2 regions of the Brachybacterium sp. NPDC056505 genome follow, and region 1 is predicted to be linked to the other one. Evidence: predicted binding sites of a transcription regulator. Region 1 holds the regulator's gene; the other holds the start of a gene.

Region 1 (7,126 bases):
TCAAGAAGGCATACCGCAAGAAGGCACGGGACCTCCATCCCGACCGCCACGCCGACGACCCCACCGCCGAGGACCGCTTCAAGGAGGTCGGCGAGGCCTACTCCGTCCTCAGCGACGACGAGCAGCGCGAGCAGTACGACGCGATCCGCGCCATGGGGGCGGGCGGCGCGCGCTTCGCCCCCGGGTCCGGCGGCGGAGGCGGCGGCGGATTCGAGGACATGTTCGGCTCGATGTTCGGAGGCGGCGGCGGAGGCCGCACCGCCTACAGCTCGGGCGGTCAGAACATCGACATGGACGACCTGCTGCGCATGTTCGGCGGCGGCGGAGGCGGCGCGAGCTTCGGCGGTGCGCCCGGCGGCGGCGCGGGATTCGGCCGCGGCGGCTACGCGACGCAGACGAAGGGCGAGGACCTGCGCGCCCACCTCACGCTCAGCTTCCGCGACGCGGCGCTGGGCACCGAGGCGAAGCTCGACGTCGGCGGGCGCAGCGTCACCACCCGCATCCCCGCCGGCGTGCACGACGGACAGAAGATCCGACTGCGCGGCAAGGGACAGCCCGGGCAGAACGGCGGCCCCGCCGGCGACCTGATCCTCACCCTCGACGTCGGCTCCGACCCCGTGTGGTCCGCCGACGGCGCGGACCTGCACATCACCGTGCCCGTCCGCTTCGACGAGGCGGCGCTCGGCACCACGATCGAGGTCCCCCTGTTCGACGGCGGCCACGTGCGGATGAAGGTCCCCGCGGGCACGCCGTCGGGCCGCACGCTGCGCGCCAAGGGCAAGGGGCTGAAGACGTCCAAGCGGACGGGAGACCTGCGTGTGAAGATCGAGGTGGCCGTCCCCGAGCACCTCGACGACTCGGCGCGCGAGGCCGTCGAGGCCCTGCGCGACGCGCTCGGCGACGAGGACCCGCGCGACGGCCTCGCCGAGGCCGCCCGCCGCTGACGGCCGCGGGCGATCCGGCCCGGACGCTCACTGCGCCCAGGCCGGCCGCACGGTGCACGGTCCGGTGTACGACCAGAGCTCGACCGCAGTACGAGAGGAGGCGAGGGCGATGCCCCCGTTCCAGCAGTTCGACGAGCGGGCGCCCGTGTTCGTCATCTCCGTCGCGGCCGAGCTCGCGGGCATGCACACGCAGACCCTGCGCCAGTACGACAGGCTGGGCCTGGTCTCACCGCAGCGCACGTCCGGCCGCGGTCGCCGTTACAGCGCGCGCGACGTCGCGCAGCTCCGCGAGGTCCAGCGCCTCTCCCAGGAGGAGGGCATCAATCTCGCGGGGATCAAGCGGATCCTCGAGCTGCAGGACGAGGTGACGCAGCTGCAGTCCCAGCTCGGTTCCGTGCGCGAGGCGATCGCCGCGATGGGCGGCCGCACCTCGGGCTCCCGCAGCGGCGGGGGCGAGGGCTCCGGTCGTGTCTTCGCGGCCGACAGCGCGGGGCGCGTGAGCACCCTGCGCCGCGGCCAGCGCCCCGCCCGCCCCGACAACGGGGCCGTCGTGCTCTGGAGGCCCGGCGGAGGGCGCTGAGCCGTGCGCGCGGGTTCGTCGGGCGCTCGAACCTCCGAGTGCTCGGTCCGTCGCCCGCCCTCAGCGAGGACGACGCGGGGTGACGCCCTCCTGGTCGTAGATGCGCTGCAGCTGCGCGGCGACCTCCTGCATGTCCACCGCCGCGGCGGCGGCGCGCCCCGCCGCGGAGAGGTCCGCGAGATCCCCGTCGAGGAGCCGCCGCAGGCGCTCGGCGATGTTCTGCGCTGCGCTGCGCCGGGCGCGCCGCGCCTGGTCCGAGCCGCCGCTCACGACGCTCGATGCGGGCACGGGCACCTTGTGCACGACCTCGCCGTCCGGCAACCATTCCTCGTAGATCGGGATGTCCGAGAGCAGCACGGGCGCGCGGCAGGCGAGGGCCTCCAGCAGCACGATCCCCTCGGTCTCCTCCTTGGTGAGGAAGCAGAAGGCGTCGCACCCGGCGTAGGCCTCGCGCAGCACGTCCGGGGTGACATACCCCGGGAAGCGGGCGTTGGACGGTGCGGAGGCGACTGCGCCCGCGACATCCTTCGTGATCAGACGCGGGTCGGTGCGCCCGTACCAGACGAAGGTGACCTCGGGCATCGCGCGGGCGAGCTCCACCCATTCGAGGATCCCCTTGCGGACCATCTGGATGCCCACGCTCATCACCACCGGCGCCTCGGGCGCCAGTCCCAGACGATCGCGCAGCGCCTCGCGGTCCCCGTCGCGACGCGCGAAGAAGCCGGTGTCGACCCCGTTCGAGAGCACGTGGATGCGCCGGGAGATCTTGTAGCGGGGCCGGGAGATCAGCGTGCGCGCGTACTGCGTGGGCGTGACGACCGCGTCCCCGCGGCGGTAGATCCACGCGATCCAGCGTCGGAACCAGGGAGCGATCCGGTTCGCTCCCGTGAACGAGTCCCGGAAGTCCTCCTCGGTCGAGTGCGCCCACATCATCACCGGGCGCCCGCGCAGGTGCGAGAGCGCCGCGAGCAGCGGGGTGTCCGGGAAGGGGGTGTTCAGGTGCGCGACGTCGTAGTCCGCGAAGGGCGAGGTGACGACTTCGTGCCCCAGGGCCTCGACCGCACGGCGCTGATGACGGATGGCCTCGCCGATCCCGGACTGACCGGCGAGGGCCGCCAGGCCCTTGGGGATCAGCACGCGCAGCCGCGCAGGAGTCGTGTCGTCGTCGCTCACCAGGGCACCACCTTCATCAGCAGGGCGCTCACGCCCAGTCCGTACGCGAGCAGCGCCCAGGGCTTGCACGCGAGGATGATCAGCGCGAACGTGCGCCAGCGCATGCGGGTCGTGCCCGCGAGATAGCACAGCAGGTCGTCCGGGGCGACGGGCAGGGCGATCGCGGTCGCGAACAGGGTCGTGAAGCGGGGCCTGCGGGTCCACCCCAGGTACTTCTCGACCGTGCTCTCGCTGAACGCGCGCTCGATGAGCCCGAGCCCCACGTGGCGGGCGATCGCGAAGTTCGCGAAGGAGCCCGCGCACACCGCGAGGTAGCTCAGCAGCGTGCCCTCGACCGGGCCGAACAGCACGGGCGCCGCGAGCACGAGGATCCCGCCGGGGATGATCGGGAAGACGACGCTCGCCCCGCTCAGCAGCACCAGGACCACGGGCCCGAAGGCCCCCAGCGAATCGATGAAGGACTGCAGGTGCTCCTGGGAGTCCAGGACGCCGGCGCGCAGGCCCCAGATCACGGCGCCCGCGCAGGCGAGCAGGCCCAGCAGGGGCGCGAGGCGCACCGCCATCCGCAGCGGATCGCGGCGGGGAGCGGCGGACGCCTCACCCGTGACAGGGGCACCCGCGTCTGTCGGAGCCGGCGATAGGGCTGACGAGCTGACGGACGGGCCGGTCGCAGGACGCTCGAGGACAGCTGGGCGCGCAGGACGGGCGGGGCGCGCGGTGCGCCCAGGGATCGTGGTGCTCATGGTCGCCTCAGGCGTTCAGGAGGTGCGACGCGGCGCCGTGCGGACCGCTCTCAGCGGCCGGTGCCGGGACCTCGACGCCCGGGGCTCCCGCCGAGGAGTCGGCGAGGTGCGCTCCGAGAGCGGGCGCGAGGCCGCGAGCCGATGACGACGCGGTCGACGCGGTCGACGCGGCCGCTGCTCGGCTGCGCTCGAGGTGCATCGTGCGGTAGACCTCGAGGACCCGAGCGCCGAAGGCCTCGGCGCCGCAGGTGCGGCGCGCGTGCTGGAGGGCGCGGTGCGACATCCTCTCGATGCCGATCTCGTCGTCCAGCAGCGAGGTGAGGCGGGCGCCGAACTCGGCGGAGTCCTCCACGGCGTAGCCGGTCTCGCCGTCCACGAGCACTCCGGCGACGGAGTCGTCGCGGCGGCACAGCAGCGGGAGCCCGCAGGCGAGGGCCTCGATGTACGTGAGGCCCTGCGTCTCCGAGCGGGAGGCGGAGACGAACAGGTCGGCCATCCGATACCAGCGCGGAACCTCGTGCGGGTCGATCGCGCCGGCGAAGCGCACGCGCTTCTCCATGCCGAGGTCGGCGACCAGGTGCTCGAGGTGCTCGCGGTAGGGGCCGTCGCCCACGAGCACGAGGACGGCATCCTCGCGCTCGGCGGCGGCCACGTCGCGGATGACCTGATCGAGGTTCTTCTCCTTGGCCAGGCGGGAGACGCTCAGCAGCACCTTCTGGCGCGCGCCGATCCCCAGGGAGGCGCGCAGGGCGGCGGAGTCGGCTGCCTCGGCGGAGGACTGCGCGGGGCGGAAGCGCCCCAGGTCCAGGCCCGTCGGGATCACGTGCACGGGGCGGCTCACCCGGTAGCCCTCGAGGAGGTGCGCGACCTTCTCGGTGGGCGCGATGACCGCGTCCGTGCGCTCCAGCAGCCGGCGGGAGAACTCCGCGACGGCCTTGCGGCCCATGGTGCGGCTGGGGGAGTAGTAGTGCGTGTAGTCCTCGTAGATCGTGTGGTACGTGTGCACGAGGGGCACGTCGAGGTCGCGGGCGATGCGGCGGGCCCACACGTGGGTGGTGAACTCGCAGTTCGAGTGGACCACGTCCGGGTGCCAGCGCTTGATCGCCCCGAGGATGCGCCGCTGGTGGATGGTGCCGATGCGGGCGCTCGCGTAGAACAGCGAGGCCGAGACCGAGCCGAGCCGGTAGACCTTGCCCTCGCACGAGGAGCGCAGGCCGGGCGCGAGGGTCAGCACGCGCACGTCGCAGCCCAGGGCTTCGAGCTGCCGACGCAGCGTGGTCACCGAGGCGACGACCCCGTTGACCGCGGGTTCCCACCAGTCGGTGGTCAGGAGCACCTTCAGTGGACGCTCGGAGCGCGCGGCGGGCCGCGCGGACGAGGACCTCTCGAGCAGTGTCATGGTGCCATCCTCCGCCGGAGCCGGGGCCGACCCATCAGTCGGAGGTCCACTCTGCGTCCACCCCAGGGATGATCCTGCGACGGAGGCGGACCCGGGCACTCGGCCCTGGCCTCCCCCTTCGCACGAACGTGAGCGCTGCATGGTCCCGACCATAGCGTCCCGGAGCCGCGAGTCGAGGGTGCGGCGGGGGACACGCCGGGGAAGGCCTGATGACGGGGAGCGGGTCGGGGCGGTGGCGGGGTGTCGAGGAGTCATGCTCCGAGTCTGCGCACCCGCGGCGACGCTTCCCATCCCGCCACCTGGTGGGGCCCATGTCGGGCTTTCCCCACCTCCGGTGTCCGCCCCGGCGCGCGCCGGGGAGCGGCTCAGGCGGTGATCACTCGCTGACCTGGTAGGTGGCGGTGAGGTCGGCGCTCGCGAGCTGCTGGGTGAAGATCGCGAAGCGCGCGCCCACGTGGGGGTCCGACGGGGCGGCGCCCAGGGTCTCCACGGGCAGCGCGTGCACCGAGAAGACGTAGCGGTGCGGCGGGCCGGCGGGCGGGTTGGGGCCGTCGTAGCCGACGCGCCCGAAGTCGTTGGCCGCCTGCTTCAGATCGGAGCTCTCGCGCGGCACGCCGAGGTCCAGCGAGGTGGCCGAGGCGGGGATGTCCCAGGCGACCCAGTGCCAGAATCCCGAGCCCGTCGGCGCATCGGGGTCGTAGCAGGTGACGGCGAAGCTCCGGGTCCCCTCGGGTGCGCCGGTCCACGTGAGGTCCGGGGAGGTCGAGGTGCCGCCGAGCTCGGGCGCGAGCTGCGCGGCGGCGACCACGGAGTCAGCGGGAGTGGCCTGCGAGGTGACGGAGAACGTGGTGTCGGTCATGCTCCCAGGCTACGGGACGCTCGCCCGGTGACGACAGGATCCCCGGCGGTCGCAGTGCTCGACCTGCGCTCGTCGGCGCGTCCCTCCTGCGCCGACCCCGGGGCTGGTCGGCCACGGCTCAGAATCCGCTGGAGGACGGGCGCGGGTAGTGCGTGAGGAACTTCTTGACCTGGTTGGCCATCGCGACGGCGATGTAGGCGCGACGGCGCGTGCCCTCGGTGGCGTAGGCCAGCGGGTGCATCGTGCGGTGGCGCGCGATGCGGCGCACGCGGGCCCGCAGCCCGGGCTCGGTCACGTAGCGCATGAGCAGGGGGCGGGGGACGATCGAGTAGAGGATCTCGTCGTCCGGGACGATCCGCTCGATCTGCTCGTGGTCGACGACGTCGCGGACGACCGCGCGCGCCACGTTCGCCCCGGCCGCGGTCATGTAGTAGTTGTTCCGGCCGATGCGCGGGTTGACCTCGAAGAACTTCGCGACACCGGTCCGCGGGTCGACCTTCACATCGAAGTTCGCGTAGCCGCGGTAGCCGGTGTGCTCGAGGAACGCGACGGCCTGCACGGCGATCTCGCCCGGGTCGGCCGTGAACATCGCGGCCGGGTTCCCGAGGGCGCCGGGGGTGTGCTCCTCGAGCAGCACGTGCGCGCCGCCGAGCAGCGTCACCCGGCCCGCCTGGTCGACGTAGGCGGTGATCGAGCGCATGGCGGTGTCATCGCCCGGCACCATCTCCTGGACCACGAAGCGGTCGGCGAAGCCCGCCGCGTCGAGCCTGTGCACGAGGTCCGTGAGCTCGGCGGGCTCGGTGAGGTGGTAGACCTTCTTCTTCCCCGCGAACTCCACGTGCGTGTAGGCGGAGGAGCGCGCGGGCTTGGCGACCACGGGGTAGGCGAACGGGAGCTCCGGGATCTCCGTCGGCCCCTCGCCGGTGAAGTCGACGACCACGGTCTCCGGCGTGCTCACGCCGAGCGTCGTGCAGATCTCGGAGAAGGTCGCCTTGTCGGAGACGTCGCGGAGGGTCTTCTCGTCCAGCACCGGCAGCACGAAGAACTCCTCGAGCTCCTCGCGGTGTGCGCTGAGCAGTGCGATCAGCCAGTCGGCGTTCGCGAGCACGATCGCCGGGACGTCCGGGCGCCGCGCGGCGCGCTCCCGGCCGTGGCGCAGCAGGGCGGCGGCGAGGTCGTCCTCGGTGGCGCTCGCGCCGAGCTCCTCGGCCACCAGGATCCGCGAGTCCGCGATCGGCCCCGAGACGCTGCGCGTGATGACGTGCGAGATCGTCCCGTACTGCTCGTGGAAGGCGCGGGCCAGGGCGTACACCCCGATGTCACCGCCCAGCATCACCAGGTCGAAGTCGTCGCGAGGCTCGACGGGGCCGCGGGGACGCGAGGAGGCGGGAGCCATGGATGATCTCCTTCGGACGGGCGGTGGGGCGG
Region 2 (7,126 bases), on a different contig from region 1:
GTCGTCCAGGACGCTGATCAGGCTGGTCAGGACGCGGGCGGAAGCGGCCTGCTTGTCGGCCGCCGCCGTCGCCTCGATCCGACGCCGGGAGTTGACGTACTCGGCCTGGGAGCGCTTGAGCTCCTCGGACAGGTCCGCCACCTGCGACTCGAGCTCCGCGATCCGGGTGCTCTCGCCGGAGGCCTCCCCCGTGGGGCCGCCCTCCTGCTGCGCCTGCTCGTAGAGCGCCGCCGCCTCGGCGTCCAGGGGGTCGCCCCCCTGGTCGTCGGCCGTCGGGCCCGCCGGCCGGACGCTGCCGTCCGCCGGGTCCACCCTGCGCTTGTCGGTGAAGGAGAACCCCGCCTCGGCCGCGTCACCCTCGGGACCCTGCGGGTCCTGGGGATCGGGCGTCTGCTGGTTCTCGGTCATCACTTCTTCTCCTCGTCCTCGTCGTCCACGATCTCGGCGTCGACTACATCGTCGTCATCCGACGACGCACCGGCGTCCGCGTTCGGGGCGCCCTCGGCGCCCTCGGCGCCGTCCTCGCCCTGCTGCGAGTAGATCGCGGTGCCGACGGCCTGGAGCGCCTCGTTGAGGGCGTCCCGCTTGGCCTCGAGGTCGCTCGTGGAGGCGTCCTCGTTCGCGAGCAGGTCCTTGCCCTCCTTGATGGCGTCCTCGGCCTTGGTGCGGTCGGATTCGGAGATCTTGTCCTCGTTGTCCTTCAGCAGCTTCTCGCCCTGGTAGACGAGCTGCTCGAGGGTGTTGCGGGCGTCGGAGTTCTTCCGGCGCTCCTCGTCCTCGGCGGCGTGGGCCTCGGCGTCCTTGACCATCCGGTCGATGTCGTCCTCGGAGAGGGCGGACCCGCCGGTGATCTGGATGGACTGCTCGTTGCCGGTGCCGCGGTCCTTGGCGCTGACGTGCACGATGCCGTTGGAGTCGATGTCGAAGGTGACCTCGATCTGCGGGATGCCGCGCGGGGCCGGCGCGATGCCGGTCAGCTCGAAGGTGCCCAGGAGCTTGTTGTCCCGGGTGAACTGGCGCTCGCCCTGGAAGACCTGGATGGCGACCGACGGCTGGTTGTCCTCGGCGGTGGAGAAGATCTCCGAGGCCTTGGTCGGGATGGCCGCGTTGCGCTCGATGAGCTTGGTCATCCGCCCGCCCTTGGTCTCGATGCCGAGGCTCAGCGGGGTCACGTCCATGAGCAGGACGTCCTTGCGGTCGCCGGTGAGGACGGCTGCCTGCAGGGCGGCGCCCACGGCGACGACCTCATCGGGGTTCACGCCCTTGTTCGGCTCCTTGCCGGTCAGGGACTTCACGAGCTCCGAGACGGCCGGCATACGGGTCGAGCCGCCGACGAGGACCACGTGGTCGATGTCGGAGACGGAGATCCCGGCGTCCTTGATGACCTGGTGGAAGGGGGCCTTCGTGCGCTCGAGGAGATCCTGCGTCATCTCCTCGAAGTGCGAGCGGGTCAGCTTCTCGTCCAGGTGCAGCGGGCCGTTCTCGGTCATCGAGAGGTACTGCAGCGAGATGTTCGTCGACGTCGAGGAGGAGAGCTCCTTCTTCGCCTGCTCCGCGGCCTCCTTGAGGCGCTGCAGGGCGATGCGGTCCTTGCCCAGGTCCACGCCGTCCTTGGACTTCACCTGCTGGATCAGCCAGTCGACGATCTTCTGGTCCCAGTCGTCGCCGCCCAGGCGGTTGTCGCCCGCGGTGGCCTCGACCTGGATGGCCGAGCCGTCCTCGTCCTTGCTCACCTGGAGCAGGGAGACGTCGAAGGTGCCGCCGCCGAGGTCGAAGACGAGGATCTCCTCGTCGTCCTTGCCCTTCTCCAGCCCGTAGGCGAGAGCGGCCGCGGTGGGCTCGTTGATGATGCGCAGGACGTTCAGTCCCGCGATCTGGCCGGCGTCCTTGGTCGCCTGGCGCTCGGAGTCGTTGAAGTACGCGGGGACGGTGACGACGGCGTCCGTGACGGACTCGCCGAGGTATGCCTCCGCATCGCGCTTGAGCTTGCCCAGGATGCGGGCCGAGATCTCCTGCGCGGTGTACTTCTTGCCATCGATGTCCGTGCTCCAGTCGGTGCCCATGTGGCGCTTGACCGAAGAGATGGTGCGGTCCACGTTGGTGACCGCCTGGCGCTTGGCGACCTCGCCCACGAGGACCTCTCCCTGCTTGGAGAAGGCCACGACGGACGGGGTGGTGCGCATGCCCTCCGCGTTCGCGATCACGGTGGGCTGGCCGCCCTCGATGATCGCGACGCAGGAGTTGGTGGTTCCGAGGTCGATTCCGACGACACGGGACATGGGGTCCTGCCTTTCTGCGACGCACGGTCGCAACGGGTTCGTGCACCGCCGGCGGTGCCGACGGGAAGCGCTGAGTCGTACGCACTCAAGTAGAGATCCGCTCCGCAGGGCTGTCAAACCCCGCCTCATCAACCTTGAGTACACCTGACTCAACTACGGCGAAACTCGGTTCATTCCCCTCGGCGAACTCCGTGCCTCGGATCACATGTGTAGGTTCTCGACAAGTTGGCAGTAATCTCATCGATCTGTCAGTGGCGTGTCAGTGGTCTCATCGATCTGTCAGTAGACGACGATAGGGACGTGGGCGCGAGCGGGACTACCCTGCGGTACTGCACTGTCGCCGGCGACGAGGTCGCGACGACGTGGGAGCAAGCGCGTGCCGATCTGATCATCGAAGGACTTCCCGTACGCGTGCCGCCCACCTACCGGGGTCAACGCAGTTACCCGGGCCTGTTCTGGGCCGCGACCAATGATCGGACGCTGGTATACGAGAGCCTGCTCGAACTGGATCGACTATGGCTGGCGGACTTCGACCCCGGCACCGTGGGGATCTGTACGCAACCGTTTCAGATCGCGGGGCGCGACAGTACTGGTGTTCGTGCGCACGTGCCTGACCTGCTGCTCGTCCACTCGGATCGCTCGGTCACCGTGGTCGACATCAAGCCCGCTGCGTTCCTCGAGAAGCCACGGGTTCGTGCTCAGTTCGAGTGGACGCGGGCACTGTGCCGCAGCAAGGGCTGGTCCTACGAGGTCTTCACCGGCGGCAACCCCATCGTGCTCCGCAATTTGAAGCTCCTCGCGGTCGGCCGCCGTCCCGACCGCCTGCCCGACGGGGACCTCGTCGAGGCGCGGGCAAGGTTGGGCGAAGAGGGGATCACGTTGGGCAAGGTACTTGCCCGCAAGCCGTTGACCTGCGATGAATCGGCATGGCGGGTAGCCGTGTTCGCGCTCGTGTGGTCCTCCGAGGTCTCGCTCGACCTCCGCCGCCCTTTGGACAGCGAGACGATTCTCCAGGCGACGTCGGAGGTGAAGGTGTGAGTGCTGAGTGTCTGGATACATCGGTAGGGGCGCGGCTCTGGTACGAGGGAGCCGCCTGGACCGTGGTCGAGCTCGATGGGTCGAATGCTCTGCTTCGCGCTGGAGACCAATTCAAGAAGGTCCACGCACCCTCGCTCGTCGGCACCGCCGAATCACTGGATCTTCCCACCGTTCAGGACGCCCGGGCCGAGTTGGACGCAGTCGTGCTCGCCTCCCTGAGCAACAAGCAACTCGACGGTGTCTACCGGGAGGCGAAGGTGTTCGACGAGCTGATCCTCGCGACCTCCGAGACCCCCGTCAACGACAGGTACGAAGCCGCAGCCGACGCGCTCGGGAGGGACTGCTGCACGGATAGGTGACATCTGATCTGGCTTGCCCGTAGGGCGGCCTGGAAGGATGTGCACCATGCCCGCTCCCTACCCCCGAGAGTTCCGTGAGGACGTCGTGCGCGTGGCCCGGTCCCGTGAGGACGGCGTCACGCTCGCGCAGATCGCGAAGGACTTTGGCGTCCACGAGATGACGCTGCACAAGTGGATCCGCCAAGCCGACATCGACGACGGCAACCGGTCTGGCAGGTCCCGGGAGGATGCTGCCGAGACGAGAGAACTCAAGCGCCGGGTGCGCCTGCTCGAGCAGGAGAACGAGGTCCTGCGCCGCGCTGCCGCCTACCTCTCGCAGGCGAACCTGCCGGGAAAAGGTTCTACCCGCTCGTGAGCGAGCTCGCCGCCGACGGGATCCCCGTCTCGGTGTCCTTGCGGGTCCTCAAGCTCTCCCGCCAGCCCTACTACCGCTGGCGGAATCAGGGGGTGACCACCGCGGAGCTCGCCGAGGCATACCGCGCGAACGCCCTGTTCGACGCGCATCGCGACGGCCCCGAGTTCGGATCGAGGTTTCTCGTTGAGGAGGCTCGCGCCGCTGGCGAGGTGATGTGTGAACGGACCGCGTGGCGGATCTGCCGGGACAACCTGTGGTGGTCAGTGTTCGGGAAGAAGCGCGGGAAGAACGGAAAACGCCCCGGGCCGCCCGTCCACGATGACCTCGTGAAGCGGGACTTCACCGCCGATGATGTCAACGAACTGTGGCTGACTGACATCACCGAGCACAGGACCGACGAGGGCAAGCTCTACCTGTGCGCGATCAAGGACGTGTTCTCCGGCCGGATTGTCGGTTACTCGATCAGCGACAGGATGAAGGCTCGTCTCGCAGTGAACGCCCTGGACAACGCGATATCCAGGCGTCGCGACGCGGCCGGTTGCATCGTGCATTCGGACCGCGGATCTCAGTTCCGGTCACGGAAGTTCGTGCACGCCCTGAACCGCCATCACCTCGTCGGATCGATGGGCCAAGTCGGCGCTGCCGGCGATAACGCTGCGATGGAGTCTTTCTTCGCGCTGCTCCAGAAGAACGTCCTGGACCGCAAGCGGTGGCGGACCCGTGAGGAGCTGCGGATCGCGATCATCACCTGGATCGAGCGGACCTACCACCGACGCCGCCGACAGGCACGCCTGGGCCGATTGACCCCCATCGAATACGAGACCATCATGAACCCCGCCGCGGCCCTCGCGGCCTAACACCACAACTGTCACCTATCCGTGCAGCAGTCCCCCCCCCCGGAGGGCTACGATCCGCAGCTGCTCGTCAGTGAAGTCGAAAAGACCGGCTACACCGCCGCGCTACCCAAGCCCGCCACCCGCAAAGACTCAGCGAACACGCCTGGGGACGATCAGGAGGGCCCCGACCCGGAGCTGACCTCCCTGCGCCACCGGCTGATCGGTGCGGTCGTGCTGACCGTCCCGGTCATCGCGATGGCGATGATCCCCGCCATTCAGTTCCCCTACTGGCAGTGGCTCTCGCTGGCGCTCGCGGCCCCGGTCATCGTGTGGGGCGCCTGGCCGTTCCACAAGGCAGCCTGGACGAACCTCAAGCACGGCGCAGCCACGATGGACACGCTCATCTCGATGGGCACCTCCGCTGCCCTGCTGTGGTCCCTGTACGCACTGTTCTTCGGAACCGCCGGCACCCCAGGCATGACTCACCCCTTCGAGCTGACGATCGCGCCCTCCGACGGGGCAGCGAACATCTACCTCGAGGTCGGTGCGGGCGTCACGATGTTCATCCTGGCCGGCCGCTACTTCGAGAAGCGCTCCAAGCGCCAGGCCGGCGCCGCACTGCGCGCCCTGCTCGAGCTCGGCGCGAAAGAAGTCTCCGTGCTGCGCGGGGGCCAGGAGCAGAAGATCGCCATCGACGATCTCGTAGAGGGTGACGATTTCATCGTCCGCCCCGGCGAGAAGATCGCCACCGACGGCACCGTCGTCTCCGGCACCTCCGCGGTCGACGCCTCCATGCTCACCGGCGAGTCGGTCCCCGTCGAGGTGAGTGAGGGGGACGCCGTCACCGGCGCCACCGTCAACGCCGGCGGACGCCTCGTGGTCCGCGCAACCCGCATCGGCTCCGACACCCAGCTGGCCCAGATGGCCAAGCTCGTCGAAGACGCCCAGACCGGCAAGGCCGAGGTCCAACGCCTGGCCGACCGCATCTCCGGGATCTTCGTACCGATCGTCATCCTGGTCGCCGCGCTGACCCTCGGGGCGTGGCTCGGCGCCGGGTTCCCCGTCACCGCGGCCTTCACCGCCGCCGTCGCCGTTCTCGTCATCGCCTGCCCCTGCGCGCTGGGTCTGGCGACCCCGACCGCGCTGCTGGTGGGCACCGGCCGCGGAGCTCAGATGGGTGTGCTCATCAAGGGACCCGAGGTGCTCGAGTCCACCCGCAAGGTCGACACCGTGGTGCTGGACAAGACCGGCACCGTCACCACCGGCAAGATGACCCTCACCGATGTCGTCACCGATGAAGGCACCGATCGCGCCGAGCTGCTGCGACTGGCCGGCGCCGTCGAGGACTCCTCCGAGCACCCAATCGCCCAAGCGATCGCCAAGGGCGCCACCCAGGAGGTCGGCGAACTCCCGACACTCTCGGACTTCACCAACGTCGAGGGCAAGGGTTTACGCGGCACCGTCGAAGGACGGGCTGTCGTCGTCGGCCGAGAGAGCCTCCTCGCCGAGACGCAGATGGCCCTGAGCCCCGCGGTCGCCGCTGCCAAGGCGGAGGCCGAGGAACAGGGCAAGACCGTCGTCGCCATCGGCTGGGACGGAATCGCCCGGGGAATCCTGGTGGTCGCCGACACGGTCAAGCCGACCAGCGCTGAGGCCGTCGCCGCGATGAAGGCGCTGGGTCTGACCCCGGTCCTGCTGACCGGCGACAACGAGGCCGTGGCCCGCCAGATCGCCACCGAGGTCGGCATCGACGAGGTCATCGCCGAAGTCCTACCGTCCGAGAAGGTCGATGTGGTCTCCCGCCTACAGCGCGAGGGCCGCACCGTTGCAATGGTGGGCGACGGCGTCAATGACGCCCCCGCCCTCGCCCAGGCCGACCTGGGACTGGCGATGGGCACCGGCACCGACGTCGCGATCGAGGCCAGCGACATCACCCTGGTACGCGGCGACCTCCGCAGCGCCGTCGATGCCATCCGCTTGTCCCGCAAGACGCTCTCGACCATCAAAACCAACCTGTTCTGGGCCTTCGCCTACAACACGGCCGCGATCCCCATCGCCGCGCTCGGCATGCTCAACCCCATGCTCGCCGGCGCCGCGATGGCCTTCTCCAGCGTCTTCGTCGTGGGCAACAGCCTGCGCCTGCGCGGCTTCACCTCCATCGCGAAGAACTGCCCCCCCCCGCACGAAACCCCTATGGAAGGAACCCCATGAACGACACCACCGACCAGACCTCCAGCTGCTGCGGCCACACCTCCCACT

The links. Region 1 encodes HspR, which represses chaperone genes until heat shock. Its sites were predicted from a motif close to AAGTTGAGTCNNNNNGACTCAACTT; they were not measured.
Region 2: the regulator HspR is predicted to act here: its motif matches at 2,411-2,435, upstream of dnaK (molecular chaperone DnaK).

What each region holds. Positions count from the first base shown of each region.
Region 1 covers NZ_JBHTSV010000016.1:244-7,369, forward strand. The annotation lists gene ACFQ53_RS10000 (DnaJ C-terminal domain-containing protein) at 1-944, shown strand, start outside; gene ACFQ53_RS10005 (heat shock protein transcriptional repressor HspR) at 1,054-1,524, shown strand; gene ACFQ53_RS10010 (glycosyltransferase family 4 protein) at 1,585-2,697, opposite strand; gene ACFQ53_RS10015 (TVP38/TMEM64 family protein) at 2,694-3,260, opposite strand; gene ACFQ53_RS10020 (glycosyltransferase) at 3,448-4,839, opposite strand; gene ACFQ53_RS10025 (YbhB/YbcL family Raf kinase inhibitor-like protein) at 5,216-5,698, opposite strand; gene ACFQ53_RS10030 (carboxylate--amine ligase) at 5,817-7,094, opposite strand.
Region 2 covers NZ_JBHTSV010000024.1:446-7,571, forward strand. The annotation lists gene ACFQ53_RS12090 (nucleotide exchange factor GrpE) at 1-408, opposite strand, end outside; gene dnaK (molecular chaperone DnaK) at 408-2,279, opposite strand; gene ACFQ53_RS12100 (TnsA-like heteromeric transposase endonuclease subunit) at 2,580-3,317, shown strand; gene ACFQ53_RS12105 (hypothetical protein) at 3,380-3,676, shown strand; one part of gene ACFQ53_RS12110 (IS3 family transposase) at 3,723-4,007, shown strand; one part of gene ACFQ53_RS12110 (IS3 family transposase) at 4,010-4,888, shown strand; gene ACFQ53_RS12115 (copper-translocating P-type ATPase) at 4,910-7,078, shown strand; gene ACFQ53_RS12120 (hypothetical protein) at 7,075-7,126, shown strand, end outside.